DNA from 2 places in the Parageobacillus galactosidasius genome. Region 1 is predicted to be linked to the other one. Evidence: predicted binding sites of a transcription regulator. Region 1 holds the regulator's gene; the other holds the start of a gene.

What was found. The regulator CtsR, encoded in region 1, represses protease genes until heat stress. The targets are predictions, from matches to a motif close to ATGGTCAATAAAGGTCAAACA.
Region 2: the regulator CtsR is predicted to act here: its motif matches at 3,785-3,805, upstream of clpB (ATP-dependent chaperone ClpB).

What each region holds. Positions count from the first base shown of each region.
Region 1 covers NZ_NDYL01000001.1:97,719-105,584, forward strand. The annotation lists gene B9L23_RS00490 (type III restriction-modification system endonuclease) at 1-736, opposite strand, end outside; partial or broken gene B9L23_RS00495 (site-specific DNA-methyltransferase) at 740-1,843, opposite strand; rRNA gene rrf (5S ribosomal RNA) at 2,349-2,465, shown strand; gene B9L23_RS00505 (CtsR family transcriptional regulator) at 2,691-3,152, shown strand; gene mcsA (protein-arginine kinase activator protein McsA) at 3,166-3,714, shown strand; gene mcsB (protein-arginine kinase McsB) at 3,719-4,807, shown strand; gene clpC (ATP-dependent protease ATP-binding subunit ClpC) at 4,807-7,242, shown strand; gene radA (DNA repair protein RadA) at 7,329-7,866, shown strand, end outside.
Region 2 covers NZ_NDYL01000001.1:836,295-844,160, forward strand. The annotation lists gene B9L23_RS04450 (carbamoyl-phosphate synthase (glutamine-hydrolyzing) large subunit) at 1-2,382, shown strand, start outside; gene argF (ornithine carbamoyltransferase) at 2,379-3,317, shown strand; gene B9L23_RS04460 (YjzC family protein) at 3,436-3,615, shown strand; gene clpB (ATP-dependent chaperone ClpB) at 3,819-6,413, shown strand; gene B9L23_RS04470 (YjzD family protein) at 6,464-6,646, opposite strand; gene B9L23_RS04475 (alpha/beta hydrolase family protein) at 6,788-7,519, shown strand; gene B9L23_RS04480 (hypothetical protein) at 7,608-7,859, opposite strand.

The DNA of each region.
Region 1 (7,866 bases):
GCGTGCAAAGCGGATTGAGCGAAGCGATCGCTTCTTTTGATTTCGGCGTCGTATCGACGCTTTGCGGCTCGTCAATAATAACAATCGGGTTTGTCTGTTGAATAAATTCGATCGGGCGATAGCCATTCAAACGGTCGTTCGGACGGTGGATAACGTTCGCTTTATCTTCTTTATCAGGGTCTTCAAAGCTTTTTCGGAACGCGTCGATATTAATGATCATGATTTGGATTGTTGTCGCTGTCGCAAAGTTACGGACTTGATCGAGTTTTTGCGAATCGTAAATAAAGTATTCTACTGGCGTATGGTCATACAGTTCATTGAAATGGTCTCTCGTAATTTGCAGCGACTTGTACACCCCTTCGCGAATCGCCACGGACGGAACGACAATGACAAATTTCGTAAATCCGTAATGTTTATGCAATTCGTAAATCGTCCGTAAATAGACATATGTCTTCCCCGTACCTGTCTCCATTTCAACGGTAAAATGCATGCCATCAAGCCGCTCACTGCGCGGCAGGCCGTTTTTCATTTGAATGTCCTGCACGTTTTTTAAAATTTCTTCCGGCGTAAGGTCTAAACGATTCCCTACGCCTAAATCCGTTTGAATCATCCCCGCGTTTGGTCCATACGAAACGGTGAAGTTGGACTGGCTCATTTCTTGCCCTTTAAAAATTTGCACAACGGAATCAATCGCCCGCTTTTGATAATCCAAGTCCGCGATAAACTTCAGCTTCATCGGTTACACACTCCTAACATCCGTGATTCCGTGCTTTTTCAATGTTTGAATCGCGTTCGTTTTCACGGCGTCGCTAATAAAGCCAGACTCTTTGAAAATGACTTTCGGCGGCATATGCTCGGATTGATATTTCAACATCTCCTGAACGATATCCAAATCGATGTCATCTTCTAAACATACTAACACGGAACCATAGGCAACGTTATAAATCGTTTTGCCGTTATAATCAATTTCTTCAATCGGTGTGGTGAGCGGCAGGCCGATTTTCAGTAAAATCTCATACAACAAATCTTCTTTCGTGCGGTCTTCTTTAATGTTATCCTGCAAATCGAAAAGGGTTTGCTCCAAGTTGTCAAAATCAGGATCCCATGTTTTCACGTTCGAAGAATCGAGCTTAAACACTTTAAAACCGATGTCTAAATCCGTTTTTCCTGTTTCCTGAACAATTTTCTCGCCCGCGCGGCGGATGCGTTCTTTGCCGATTTCACAAATGTTTTCATATCCCGCTTTATACGCATCTGATTTTTCATCTGTCTTCTCAGGCAGCTGGACCATAATAAACTTACGTTTTCCTCCGTCTTCGGCGTTTAATTGCATCACTGCATGGGCTGTTGTAGCGGAACCTGAAAAAAAGTCAAGGATAATATCATCTTTTTTAGTGCATTGATTAATAATAGAAATTAATAGGGAAATCGGTTTAGGGTAGTCAAAAATTCTGTTTTCAAATAAGTTTTGTATTACTTTTGTGCCCTCTGAATTTAGTCCCGAATATAACTGTGTGACTTCATTAGAATCAACCAACTTTGAATTTTCGTTGATCCAAGTAGAAATAGGATTTACAACAACTTTCAATTCACTTTTAAACCTTTTATACATTGGTTTCTGTTTCGGGTTGTTCGGAAAATATATTCTATTTTCCTTTATTAATTTATCCATTGACTCTTTTACATAAGCCCATACTCTTTGAGGATTAGGCTTATAAACAATTCCTGTTTTTGGGTCAACCAAATCATAATATTGATTAGGTCTTTGTTCTTTAGTCATTCCTACTGTTAAATCACCCTTAATCCATTCACCTCTAGGATCATTATCAGGGTTACTAAAATTACTGTAGATGAGCATTTTTCATTACAATAATTTCCATGGTTAGAGAGACAAACAGGGTACCCCTTACGCGATACGGAGCTGTTTTTTGATCACATCAATGGGAATATCTTGCTTTGCAGCGTCATAAAGATGAGATTTCCCATCGCGTCAAGCGAGTAAGATCCCTCGAAGATGACGAGGTCGATAGGTCCGAGGTGGAAGCGTGGCGACACGTGGAGCTGACGGATACTAATCGATCGAGGACTTAACCAAGCGGAAAAGTGGAGGCGAGCGCTTAGCGTCAAAAGGAAAATGTTCTTCGCCCGTAGAGGTGCTTGCACCTCAAGGGAGAAGGTTATTTGGCGCAAGAGAGCTAGGCACCGGAGCTAGACAACGGAAAAGCATAGGCCGCCTACGCAAGACGGCTTCTTCCAAACGGACGGTTATCTAGTTTTGAGGGAACGAAATCCCTCTTGACAAACGTGATGATTGGAATATAATAATAAATGTCCAATTGAGATAATTGCCTAGTGACAATAGCGGAGAGGAAACACCCGTTCCCATCCCGAACACGGAAGTTAAGCTCTCCAGCGCCGATGGTAGTTGGGGCCAGCGCCCCTGCAAGAGTAGGTCGTTGCTAGGCAATGTAAAAAGAAGCATGCCTTAATGAAAGGCATGCTTCTTTTTTTCTATATTTGCTTACCCTTTCCTTTTATTACCTAAAATCATGTTTCATTTTCGAAAAAAAAGGAAATCATATGACTAGCCATTTTTGTGAGTGACCCTTGCATTTTTTTATAATAAACTATATAGTAGAAGTAAGGTCAAATATAGTCAAAGTCAACTTGGTTTGTAAGGAGGAGGTAGAGTGCCAAACATTTCTGATATTATTGAGCAATATTTAAAACAGGTATTAAATATGAGCGGTAAAGACATTGTGGAAATCAAAAGAAGTGAAATTGCTGATAAATTTCAATGTGTTCCCTCACAAATTAATTATGTTATTAATACAAGATTTACGCTAGAGCGAGGATATATTGTTGAGAGTAAGCGCGGTGGCGGTGGTTACATCCGCATTATGAAAGTGAAAACAAAAAGTGAAGCACAGTTAATTGATCAACTGTTAGAATTAATCCAGCATCGGATTAGTCAATCAAATGCGGAAGATATTATTGATCGTCTTGTCGAGGAAAAAGTAATTACCGAACGAGAAGCAAAGATTATGCTAAGCGTAATGGACCGTTCTGTATTATACATCGATTTGCCCCAACGTGATGAATTGAGAGCACGCATGCTAAGAGCGATGTTGATATCGCTAAAATATAAGTAGGGAGGGGATAAAGTTGATATGTCAGGAATGCAATCAAAGACCGGCAACAGTGCATTTTACGAAAATTATAAACGGCGAAAAAACCGAATTTCATCTTTGCGAACAATGCGCTCAAGAGAATAGTGATATGTTTATGTTTTACGGAAATGATGACTTTTCCTTTAATAATTTATTAGCTGGCCTGCTTAATTTTTCATCTCCAATGAAAGAAATGACGTCAAGCCCGTTCCAAAGCACCGATATTTTACAATGCGAGAAGTGTGCAATGACTTATCATCAGTTTACAAAAACAGGCCGTTTCGGCTGTTCAAACTGTTACCGCACATTTGCTAGATATTTACCACCAATATTAAAAAGACTCCATAGCGGAAATACAACCCATGCTGGAAAAATACCGAAACGAAAAGGTGGAACACTCCATCTGCGCAAGCAAATTGCTATGTTAAAACAAAAACTGCAAGAACTTGTGGCGAGAGAAGAATTTGAAAAGGCGGCAGAGGTTCGTGATCAAATTCGCTCTCTTGAATATCAGTTGCATCAACATCGAGGGGGGGAGATGTAGTTATATGTCGTTTGAGAAGTTTTTTAATACGGCGGTCAGTTCTTGGATGAGTCAAGAGGGGCCTGATTCTGATATCGTGTTAAGCAGCCGTATCCGTTTAGCAAGAAACATTGTTGATTTTCAGTTTCCAACAGTATTTAACAATGAGGAAGCACAGCAAATTGTTTCATTGTTTGAGCAAACATTTGCTCATCGTTTTTACCCGTCTGTCGGTCGTTTTGAATTGTTAAAAATGTCAGAGCTTCAACCGATTGAAAAAAGGGTATTGGTAGAAAAGCATTTAATTAGCCCGCATTTGGCAGAAGATTCTCCTTTTGGGGCGTGCTTGCTTTCAGAAAATGAAGAAATAAGCATTATGATTAATGAAGAGGATCACATTCGTATTCAATGTTTATTTCCTGGTCTTCAATTAACAGAAGCGTTAAAAGTGGCTAATGAGCTTGATGATTGGATTGAGGAACATGTCAATTATGCGTTTGATGAAAAACTCGGATATTTAACAAGCTGTCCGACAAACGTTGGAACAGGGATGCGCGCTTCTGTTATGATGCATCTCCCGGCTCTCGTTTTAACACAGCAAATAAACCGCATTATTCCAGCAATCAACCAACTAGGATTAGTAGTACGCGGAACATATGGAGAAGGCAGTGAGGCGTTAGGTAACATTTTCCAAATTTCAAATCAAATTACATTAGGAAAGTCGGAAGAGGATATTGTGGAAGATTTGAAAAGCGTTGTTCAACAATTAATTGCCCAGGAAAGAATGGCGAGGGAGACATTAGTCAAAACTTTAAACATACAATTAGAAGACAGAGTATTCCGTTCTTATGGGATATTAGCAAATAGCCGTGTTATTGAATCTAAAGAAGCAGCGCAATGTTTGTCTGATGTACGTTTAGGAATTGACTTAGGATATATTAAAAATATTTCGCGCAATATTTTAAATGAGCTGATGATTTTAACTCAACCTGGATTTTTACAACAGTATGCAGGCGGCGTGCTAAGACCGGAAGAACGGGATGTTCGACGGGCGGCACTAATCCGCGAACGTCTAAAAATGGAAGAAAGAAAAGCGATGGAGGGTGATGAATAATGATGTTTGGAAGATTTACGGAGCGGGCGCAAAAAGTATTGGCGCTAGCTCAAGAGGAAGCAATACGCCTTGGCCATAATAACATTGGAACGGAACATATTTTATTAGGTTTAATTCGCGAGGGGGAAGGAATTGCAGCAAAAGCATTAATGGCTTTAGGGCTTGGGCCAGAAAAAATTCAAAAAGAGGTAGAATCGTTAATCGGTCGCGGCCATGAAGTTTCCCATACGATCCATTATACGCCGCGTGCGAAAAAAGTAATTGAACTATCGATGGATGAAGCGAGAAAGCTTGGCCATTCCTATGTAGGAACAGAACATATTTTACTAGGTCTTATTCGTGAAGGTGAAGGAGTTGCGGCCCGCGTACTTAACAATTTGGGAGTAAGTCTTAATAAAGCGCGCCAACAAGTGTTGCAACTGCTTGGAAGCAATGAGTCTGTTTCCGGTCATTCAGGAGGCGGTGCTTCACACGTAAGTACACCAACATTAGACAGCTTAGCTCGCGATTTAACGGCGATTGCTCGTGAAGGAAGATTAGACCCTGTTATTGGCAGAAGCAAGGAAATTCAGCGCGTTATTGAAGTGTTAAGCCGTCGTACAAAAAATAACCCGGTGTTAATCGGAGAACCTGGGGTTGGGAAAACAGCCATTGCTGAAGGTCTTGCGCAACAAATCGTAAATAATGAGGTTCCAGAAACACTCCGCGATAAGCGAGTAATGACGTTAGATATGGGAACGGTAGTAGCTGGTACAAAATACCGCGGTGAATTTGAAGATCGTCTGAAAAAAGTGATGGATGAGATTCGTCAAGCAGGAAATATCATTCTCTTCATTGATGAGCTCCATACGCTTATTGGCGCAGGTGGTGCAGAAGGTGCGATTGACGCATCGAACATCTTGAAGCCAGCGCTTGCCCGTGGGGAGTTGCAATGCATTGGTGCGACTACATTGGATGAGTATCGGAAATATATTGAAAAAGACGCGGCATTAGAACGTCGTTTCCAACCAATTTACGTCGATGAACCGACGGTAGAAGAATCGATTCAAATTTTAAAAGGATTGCGCGATCGCTATGAAGCGCATCACCGTGTATCTATTTCGGATGAAGCAATCATTCAGGCAGTAAAATTATCTGACCGCTATATTACTGACCGTTTCCTTCCAGATAAAGCAATCGATTTAATCGATGAGGCTTGTTCGAAAGTTCGCCTTCGTTCGTTTACTGCTCCTCCACAATTAAAGGAGCTTGAGCAAAAACTTGAGGAAGTACGCAAAGAAAAAGATGCTGCTGTACAAAGCCAAGAATTTGAAAAAGCTGCTTCCTTGCGTGATATGGAACAACGTTTACGTGAAGAATTAGAAGAAACGAAACGCGCGTGGAAAGAAAAACAGGGTCAGGAAAACTCTGAAGTAACAGTGGAAGACATTGCGATGGTTGTATCAAGCTGGACAGGAATTCCGGTGTCAAAACTTGCGCAAACAGAAACAGAACGATTATTGAAACTAGAAGAAATTTTACATTCCCGCGTCGTTGGTCAAGATGAAGCAGTAAAAGCAGTTGCCAAAGCAGTTCGTCGTGCACGCGCTGGATTAAAAGATCCGAAACGCCCGATTGGCTCGTTCATTTTCCTCGGTCCAACTGGTGTTGGAAAAACAGAATTAGCAAGAGCGCTTGCAGAAGCGATGTTCGGTGATGAAGACGCACTTATTCGCATCGATATGTCGGAATATATGGAGAAGCACTCGACATCTCGTTTAATCGGTTCGCCTCCTGGCTATGTCGGATACGAGGAAGGCGGTCAACTAACGGAAAAAGTGCGCCGCAAACCGTATTCGGTCGTGTTGTTAGATGAGATGGAAAAAGCGCATCCGGACGTATTTAACATTTTGCTGCAAGTGTTGGAAGACGGGCGTTTAACTGATTCGAAAGGAAGAACGGTTGATTTCCGCAATACGATTATCATTATGACATCGAACGTCGGTGCGGATGCGTTAAAGCGGAATAAATACGTCGGCTTTAATATCCAAGATGAAGATCAGAAGTATAAAGACATGAAAGGAAAAGTCATGGACGAGTTAAAGAAAGCATTTCGTCCGGAGTTTTTAAACCGAATTGATGAAATTATTGTCTTCCATTCACTTGAAAAACAACATTTAAAAGAAATTGTAAAACTAATGGCAGAACAGCTTGTAAAACGCTTAAAAGAACAAGATATCGATTTAGAGTTAACGGATGCGGCCATTGAAAAAATTGTTTCCGAGGGATATGATCTAGAATACGGTGCTCGTCCATTGCGTCGCGCGTTGCAAAAACATGTAGAAGATCGTTTGTCGGAAGAGCTGTTAAAAGGAACGATTGGCAAAGGGCAAAAAGTCATTGTAGACGTAAAAGACGGAGAGTTCGTCGTTTTATCAGAGCAAGCGGTGATGTAATCGGCGTTTTCTTGATGGAAGGTATGCGGCGGCTCACTGCCCATACCTTTTTGTTTCAACGATGAAAAAGAAAGGGTTTTCTAGCGATGGGGAAAAAGAAAACAAAGTTTGTTTGTCAAGAATGCGGTTATGAATCAGCGAAATGGCTTGGAAGATGTCCAGGATGCAGTACATGGAATTCGATGGTCGAGGAAATTGAGCGGACAAAGCCAATGACAAGAGGAGTGTTTGTGCATTCCACGGATGATATCATCTCAAAACCAGTTCCAATTACTACCGTGACCACAACGCAAGAGCCGCGCATACAAACGAATATTTCTGAATTTAACCGCGTATTAGGTGGGGGAATTGTGAAAGGTTCGCTCGTTTTAATCGGTGGGGATCCAGGCATTGGAAAATCAACGCTTCTTTTGCAAGTTTCTGCGCAACTTGCTGCTATGCAACATAAAGTATTATATATATCCGGCGAAGAATCCGTAAAACAAACGAAATTGCGCGCTGACCGCCTTCACATTGCTTCCGACCAATTGTATGTATTAGCGGAGACAGATTTGGAATATATTGCAGAAGCAATCGAAAATGTTCGCCCCGCTTGTGTTGTGATTGATTCGATTCAAACGATTT
Region 2 (7,866 bases), 740 kb from region 1:
ATCGTTGTTGCTCCATCGCAAACGTTGACGGACGAGGAATACCAAATGTTGCGATCTTCAGCCATCAAAATTATTTCGGCGCTCGGTATCATTGGAGGATGCAACATTCAGTTCGCGCTAGATCCGTTTAGCAAACGATACTATTTAATTGAAGTAAATCCGCGTGTCAGCCGTTCATCGGCGCTTGCATCGAAAGCGACGGGATACCCGATCGCACGCATAGCCGCGAAATTAGCAGTCGGCTATACATTGGCGGAACTTCTTAATCCAGTAACGAAAACGACGTACGCAAGCTTTGAACCAGCACTCGATTATGTCGTTGTAAAATTTCCGCGCTTGCCGTTTGATAAATTTCCTTTCGGCGATCGCCAGCTTGGCACGCAAATGAAAGCGACGGGAGAAGTGATGGCGATTGACCGCAACATGGAACGAGCGTTTCAAAAAGCGGTTTACTCATTAGAAGGTGCGAATAACGGATTGTATTTACCAGAACTTGCTTCCCATACAGATGATGAGCTCAAACAACTGCTTGTTCGAAAAGATGATCGCCGCTTTTTTGCGATTCTCGAATTGTTCCGTCGCGGAGAAAGGATCGATACCGTATATGAATTAACAAAAATCGACCGTTTCTTTTTGCATTCGTTTTATCAGCTGATCGAATTAGAAAAGAAAGCGAAAGAAACGAGCTTAGAACATATTGATGAATCGACGTTCCGTCTGTTGAAAGAAAAAGGGTTTTCTGATGCGTTTTTAGCGGAAGTATGGAACGTGAAGGAAAAAGACGTAAGAGAAAAGCGAAAACAACTTGGCATCGTTCCGGCATATAAAATGGTCGATACGTGCGCGGCAGAATTCCATTCAGAAACGGATTATTACTATTCGACATATTTCGGCGAAGATGAACGGAAAAAAAGCGATAAAGAGAAAGTATTGATTATTGGCGCAGGACCGATTCGAATCGGGCAAGGAATCGAGTTTGATTACAGCTCTGTCCACAGTGTGTACGCACTTCAAGAAGAAGGATATGAAACGGTATTGATGAACAATAATCCGGAAACCGTCAGCACTGATTTTGCTGTGGCTGACCGTCTCTATTTCGAGCCGCTTACTTTAGAAGAAGTGTTGAACGTGATAGAAGCGGAACAGATTAAAAAAGTCATTGTTCAGTTCGGAGGACAGACGGCAATTAATCTCGTGAAAGGGCTCGAAGAAGCGAATATCACTCTTCTCGGCGTCACTTATGATGTGATTGACCAGCTTGAAGATCGTGATCGTTTTTATCAGCTATTAGAAGAATTGGATATTCCGCACGTACCGGGAATGATGGCAAATAACGAAGAAGAACTTATTTCGAACGCCAAAAAAATCGGTTATCCGATATTGCTTCGTCCTTCTTATGTCATTGGCGGCAGAGGAATGTTCATTGTGAAAAATGAACAACAATTATGCGCGCTGCTAGAGCAGCGAATAATTACGTACCCTGTGCTGATCGATGCATATTTAGACGGAAAAGAAGCAGAAGTCGATGTTGTTGCGGATGGAAACGATATTTTACTTCCGACGATTATCGAACATGTGGAAAAGGCTGGAGTACATTCAGGAGACAGCTATGCAATGCTGCCAGCGCAAACGATTACGGATGAAGAACAATCCAAAATCATTACGTACGCCGAAAAAATTGTAAAGAAATTACAATTTAAAGGCATTATGAATATTCAATATGTCATTGCCAACGATCAGGTATACGTATTGGAAGTGAACCCGCGCGCAAGCCGGACCGTTCCGATCGTCAGCAAGGCAACAGGCATACCGCTCGCGCAAATTGCGACAAAATTATTGCTTGGGAAATGTTTAAGCGATGTCATTGACGAAAAACAGCGGCGTTTGGCGAGCTTGCCATATATTGTTTTAAAATATCCGGTATTTTCGACATATAAATTGCCGGGAGTCGATCCGCTTGTTGGACCAGAAATGAAGTCGACGGGAGAAGGAATCAGCATTGCAAAAACAATGGAAGAAGCGGCGGCAAAGGCGTTTTATTCGTATTTAGCAAAAAAACATAAAGCACGAGAAATTTATGTGAACGGTGAAATAAGCGATGAACTTCTTCAAATTATAAAGGAAAAACAATTAATCATTGTTTCCGACATACCGTTTTCCGAATGGATAAAACGAAAGGAAGCGTTAGCGTTTTTAGATTTGCAAAAAGACGGAAACAGCCAATATAGAATGCTTGCGTTGTCCCGGCAAATTATGACGTTTACAGAAATCGAAACGTTCTGTCTCTTTTTACAAGCGGTCGGTGTGAAAAAGTTTTCTGTTTTATCCATTCAAGAATGGCTTGAAAAGAAAAAACAAATCGAGAAAGCGGTGATTGTATGAAAACAGTCGTTTCATTAAAAGGAAAAGATTTTTTAACATTAATGGACATTTCAACAGAAGATATTCATTATTTGTTGACACTTGCCAAGGAATTAAAGCAAAAACAGCTTGCCGGACAATTGTATACTCCGCTTGTTGGAAAAACGTTAGCGATGATTTTTGAAAAACCATCCACCCGCACGAGAGTATCATTTGAGGTGGGAATGACCCAGCTCGGTGGTAGTGCGCTTTATTTAAATAGCAATGATTTGCAGCTTGGACGAGGAGAAACGATCGCCGATACGGCGAGAGTATTATCGCAATATGTTGACGCGATTATGATTCGCACATTCGCTCATCAAAAATTGGAGGAGCTCGCTGAATATGCGACGATTCCGGTTATTAACGGACTGACCGATGATGATCACCCGTGTCAAGCGCTGGCTGACTTATTAACGATTTATGAAGTGAAGAACACGTTAAAAGGATTGAAACTTGCCTATGTCGGTGATGGCAACAACGTCGCACACGCGCTTATGATTGCGGCTGCAAAAGTTGGCATGGACTGTGTGATCGCTTGCCCGGCTGGTTATGAGCCAAAAGAGAAGTATGTAAATGCGGCAATGCAAATTGGAAAACAAACAGGAGCGAATGTTGCAGTCACGCATAATCCAGTCGAAGCGGTCACCAACGCGGACATCATTTATACAGACGTATGGACGAGCATGGGGCAAGAACAAGAAAGCGAGCAGCGTCTTGCGGTGTTTCAACCGTTTCAAGTCAATTGCGAATTAGCAAAACATGCAAAACCTGATTATATGTTTCTTCATTGCTTGCCAGCCCACCGCGATGAAGAAGTAACAGCCGATGTGATTGATGGACCAAATTCGTTTGTCTTCCAACAGGCCGGAAATCGGCTTCACGTACAGAAGGCGATTTTACTATCGTTATTATGACGAAATCGCACCGGAGATATGCCGGTGCTTTTTTCATGCAGCCATTATTTGTATGGTTATGAACAAAGGAACAGACGGGAATGATAAAAATATACTTCGGATAAGGGGGGATGCTGCAATGGGACAACAGCGCCATTTCCAACCAGGCGACAAAGCGCCGAACAACGGTATATATATTGAAATTGGCGAAACAGGTGATAACGTCAAAAATCCAAAAAAAATAAAACTAAAAGCAGGAGATACGTTCCCGGAAACATCAAATCACAATCGCCACTGGACATATAAGAGAAAACCATAATAAAGAAAAGCGGAGGCGGCCCAATTTCGCCTAAAGGCTGCCCACGTCCTGTGGGCAACGGCGAAATGCCGTCATCCCGGTTCCGTATATTCCCCACTACAAAGCCATTCCTATATTGGAGTGGCTTTCTATTTGAAAAGAAAAGTCGGCATCCGCTATAATATACTTAAAGGTCAAAAAAGGTCAAAAGAGAGGGAAAGTCGATGAACGCAAATAAGTTTACGGAGAAAGTGCAGGAGGCTTTTCTTGAGGCTCAATCGATTGCCATTCGGCGCCATCATCAGCAACTCGATGTCGAACACTTGCTGCTCGCATTATTGCAGCAAGAAGAAGGGCTTGCGAGAAGAATCTTCACACTGCTTCGAGTTAATATAGACGCATTCACTCATGAACTGCAAATGTTGTTAAAGAAAAAGCCAGAAGTGCTTGGGGCTGGTGCGGAAAACCTTTATATGTCCCAACGGCTGCAGCGATTGTTGACAAAAGCGGAAGAAGAAGCAAAAAATATGCAAGACGAATATATTTCTGTTGAGCATTTACTGCTTGCCTTTACATCGGAGGCCGATGATATCGGACGGCTTTTTCATCGTTACAACATTAACCGTTCTTCATTGTTGCACGTATTGACGGAAATAAGGGGGAATCAGCGCGTGACAAGTTCAAATCCAGAAGCTACATATGAAGCATTAAAAAAATACGGCCGCGATTTAGTCGCTGAAGTGAAAGCGGGAAAAATTGATCCTGTCATTGGTCGTGATAGCGAAATTCGCCGTGTTATTCGCATTTTATCACGCAAAACGAAAAACAACCCGGTGCTTATCGGGGAACCGGGTGTTGGGAAAACGGCAATTGTAGAAGGATTGGCGCAACGCATCGTTCGCAAAGATGTTCCGGAAGGATTGAAGGATAAGACGATTTTTGCTTTAGATATGAGTTCGCTCGTCGCCGGGGCGAAGTTTCGCGGCGAATTTGAAGAACGTCTAAAAGCGGTATTGAATGAAATAAAGAAAAGCGAAGGGAGAATTATTTTATTTATCGATGAATTGCATACGATTGTCGGTGCCGGAAGGGCAGAAGGAGCGATAGATGCGGGCAACATGTTAAAGCCGATGTTGGCGCGCGGCGAGCTGCATTGCATCGGTGCAACCACACTTGACGAATACCGGCAATATATTGAGAAAGATCCGGCACTCGAACGGCGCTTCCAGCAAGTTCTTGTCGAAGAACCGAGCGTGGAAGATACGATTTCGATTTTGCGCGGCTTAAAAGAGCGGTTTGAGGTTCATCACGGTGTAAAAATTCATGACCGTGCCCTTGTTGCGGCGGCGACATTGGCCGATCGCTACATTTCGGATCGATTTTTGCCTGACAAAGCGATTGACTTAGTCGATGAAGCATGTGCGACCATCCGTACCGAAATGGATTCCATGCCATCGGAGCTGGATGAAGTGATGCGCCGCGTCATGCAATTGGAAATCGAAGAAGCAGCATTGCGAAAAGAAACAGACGAAGCGAGTAAAGAACGTCTTGAAGCGCTCACCAAAGAGCTGGCTGACTTACGGGAAAAAGCGAACAGTATGAAAGCGCAATGGCAGCAGGAAAAAGAAGCTATCCAGCGCGTGCGTGACGTTCGCGAAGCGCTGGAAAAAGCAAAGCGGGAATTAGAAGAAGCGGAAAATGAATACGATTTAAATAAAGCAGCAGAACTTCGTCACGGCCGCATTCCGCAGTTAGAAAAACAATTAAAGCAGCTTGAACAACAAATGAATGAAAATAGTCAAGAAGGCCGTCTTCTCCGCGAAGAAGTAACAGAGGAAGAAATTGCGGAAATCGTTTCGCGATGGACGGGAATCCCGTTAACGAAATTAGTCGAAGGAGAGCGGGAAAAGTTATTGCGTCTGCACGAATTGCTGCATGAACGAGTCATCGGTCAAGATGAAGCGGTTGAACTTGTTGCTGATGCGGTGTTGCGGGCGCGTGCTGGCATTAAAGATCCTAATCGTCCGATTGGTTCCTTTATCTTTTTAGGACCGACAGGAGTCGGGAAAACAGAACTAGCAAAAACGCTCGCACAAGCGTTGTTTGACAGTGAAGAACAAATGATCCGCATCGATATGTCCGAGTATATGGAAAAACATGCTGTTTCTCGCTTGATTGGAGCTCCTCCGGGCTATGTCGGCTATGAAGAAGGAGGACAGCTAACGGAAGCGGTGCGGCGCAAACCGTATTCCGTCATCCTGTTAGACGAAATTGAAAAGGCGCATCCAGAAGTGTTCAATATTTTATTGCAAATGCTGGATGATGGGCGTATTACTGACTCGCAAGGACGTACCGTTGATTTTAAAAATACGGTTGTGATTATGACATCGAATATCGGGTCGCATTTACTGCTAGAAGGAGTTACGGAAAATGGAGAGATTAAAGAAGAGACGCGTGAGCAAGTATTACAGCAATTGCGCGCTCATTTCCGCCCGGAATTTTTAAACCGAATCGACGACATTGTTTTATTTAAGCCGTTAACCATGAATGAAATAAAAGGAATCGTGACAAAGTTTGCGAATGAATTAGCGAAACGGCTTAGCGACCGTCATATTTCGCTTTCTTTGACAGATAAAGCAAAAGAATATATCGCCGAGTCTGGATTTGACCCGGTTTACGGGGCGCGTCCGTTAAAACGATTTATGCAAAAGCAAATTGAAACACCGCTTGCAAAAGAAATTGTCGCCGGACGTGTGAAAGACTACAGCACAGTTGTAGTGGATTACCGGAACGGGCAAATTGTTGTAGAAGTCCAATAATAGAAACAAGGCTGTCCTTCATTTTAGGACAGCCTTGTTGTTAGTTTTTCTTAGTGGTGTTCTATCGGTTCATCAGGAATCAAGCTTGCTACAATAATAACCAAAATAGTAAAGATCGCCCCTAATAAAGCCCCTGTTGAAAAATTATATGGAATTCCTTGCATAGAGCCAATGACGTATGTAGCCATTTGCACTAAAAGGAACGTCCAGAAAAACGTCCAAAAAAGCCGCATGCTTCTTCCCCCCAATCTCTCTAGCTTCCTTTTCTTATCTTACCACAACTTGATCTTTTAGGCATATACCCGTACTTTTTTTTTCATTCCGCATACTGTATATTGTACAATTATGCATCGTAAAAGCAAGGGTGGATATCAATGACGATTCAACAACGATTTTTTCAGCTCGACGATCAGTGGTGTATCATTCATTTGCCAGAGCGCCCAAACGGATTTGCTGTCTTTATTATTGGCGATACGAATCATTTTGTTAATGAACATACAAGTTTTTGGATAGAGCACAAAGGACGCCATCATCTTCTTTGCGAGTTGCTCGAATATGGTTATACCATTTTTTACTCTCATTTATACGGCCGGCATTGGGGAAGCCCTAAAGCCGTACGCTTGGCTAAGCAACTTATTTACTACGTATTAAAAAGTGAAATATTAAACAATCGTATTTATATTCTTGCGGAAGGAATGGGAGCGCTTGTGGCTTTGCAGCTCCTTGAAACAATGCCAAAGCAAATCCGCGCGATTGTGATGTTAAGCCCTTGTCTAGATTTACGCGCTCAACTTGAGTATGAAAAGGAAAATAAGTTTTTTTATAAGCGAATGGCAAGAGAAATAGCGCTTGCATACGATATAGACGAGGCAAATGCCGAAAAAGCGGTTCCTTCACTGCTGCTTGTTCCGCATCAAGTTCCAATAAAAATATGGCAATTATCAGGAATTACTCCTTACCCATCCTCTCTACATTGTCGAAAATATGAGCAATGGATGAGGACGACTAACCATAACGTTCATGTGATTTATTGTTTGCCGGAAAAACGGTACCAATTTGGCAAAGCGATCGATCAATTTTTTCAACAATATAATGAGCTTTCATGAATTCCTCTATTGACGATCGGAACGGTAGAGGAATTATTGTTAGTTATTAAGAGTTAATAATAAAAGAGGCGCCGTCTAACGACGCCTCTTATTTTTTAAACATATCTACCAAAGAAGTAATTTTTCTCATCAATGGTTTTAATTGGTCAAACGAAGCGACCAGCGTATCAATATTTTGAATGATCTGCATAAAATCAATGTCTTGCTGTGAAGAAGACTCCGTACGAGCAGCTGGATTATCATGTGATTGATGAGATCGTGGAGGAAAGGGACCGAACATTAAACGGGAAAAACGATCTAACTGCTCGCTAGGTTGTTTTGACTGCTCTTTATCATCCATCGTAACA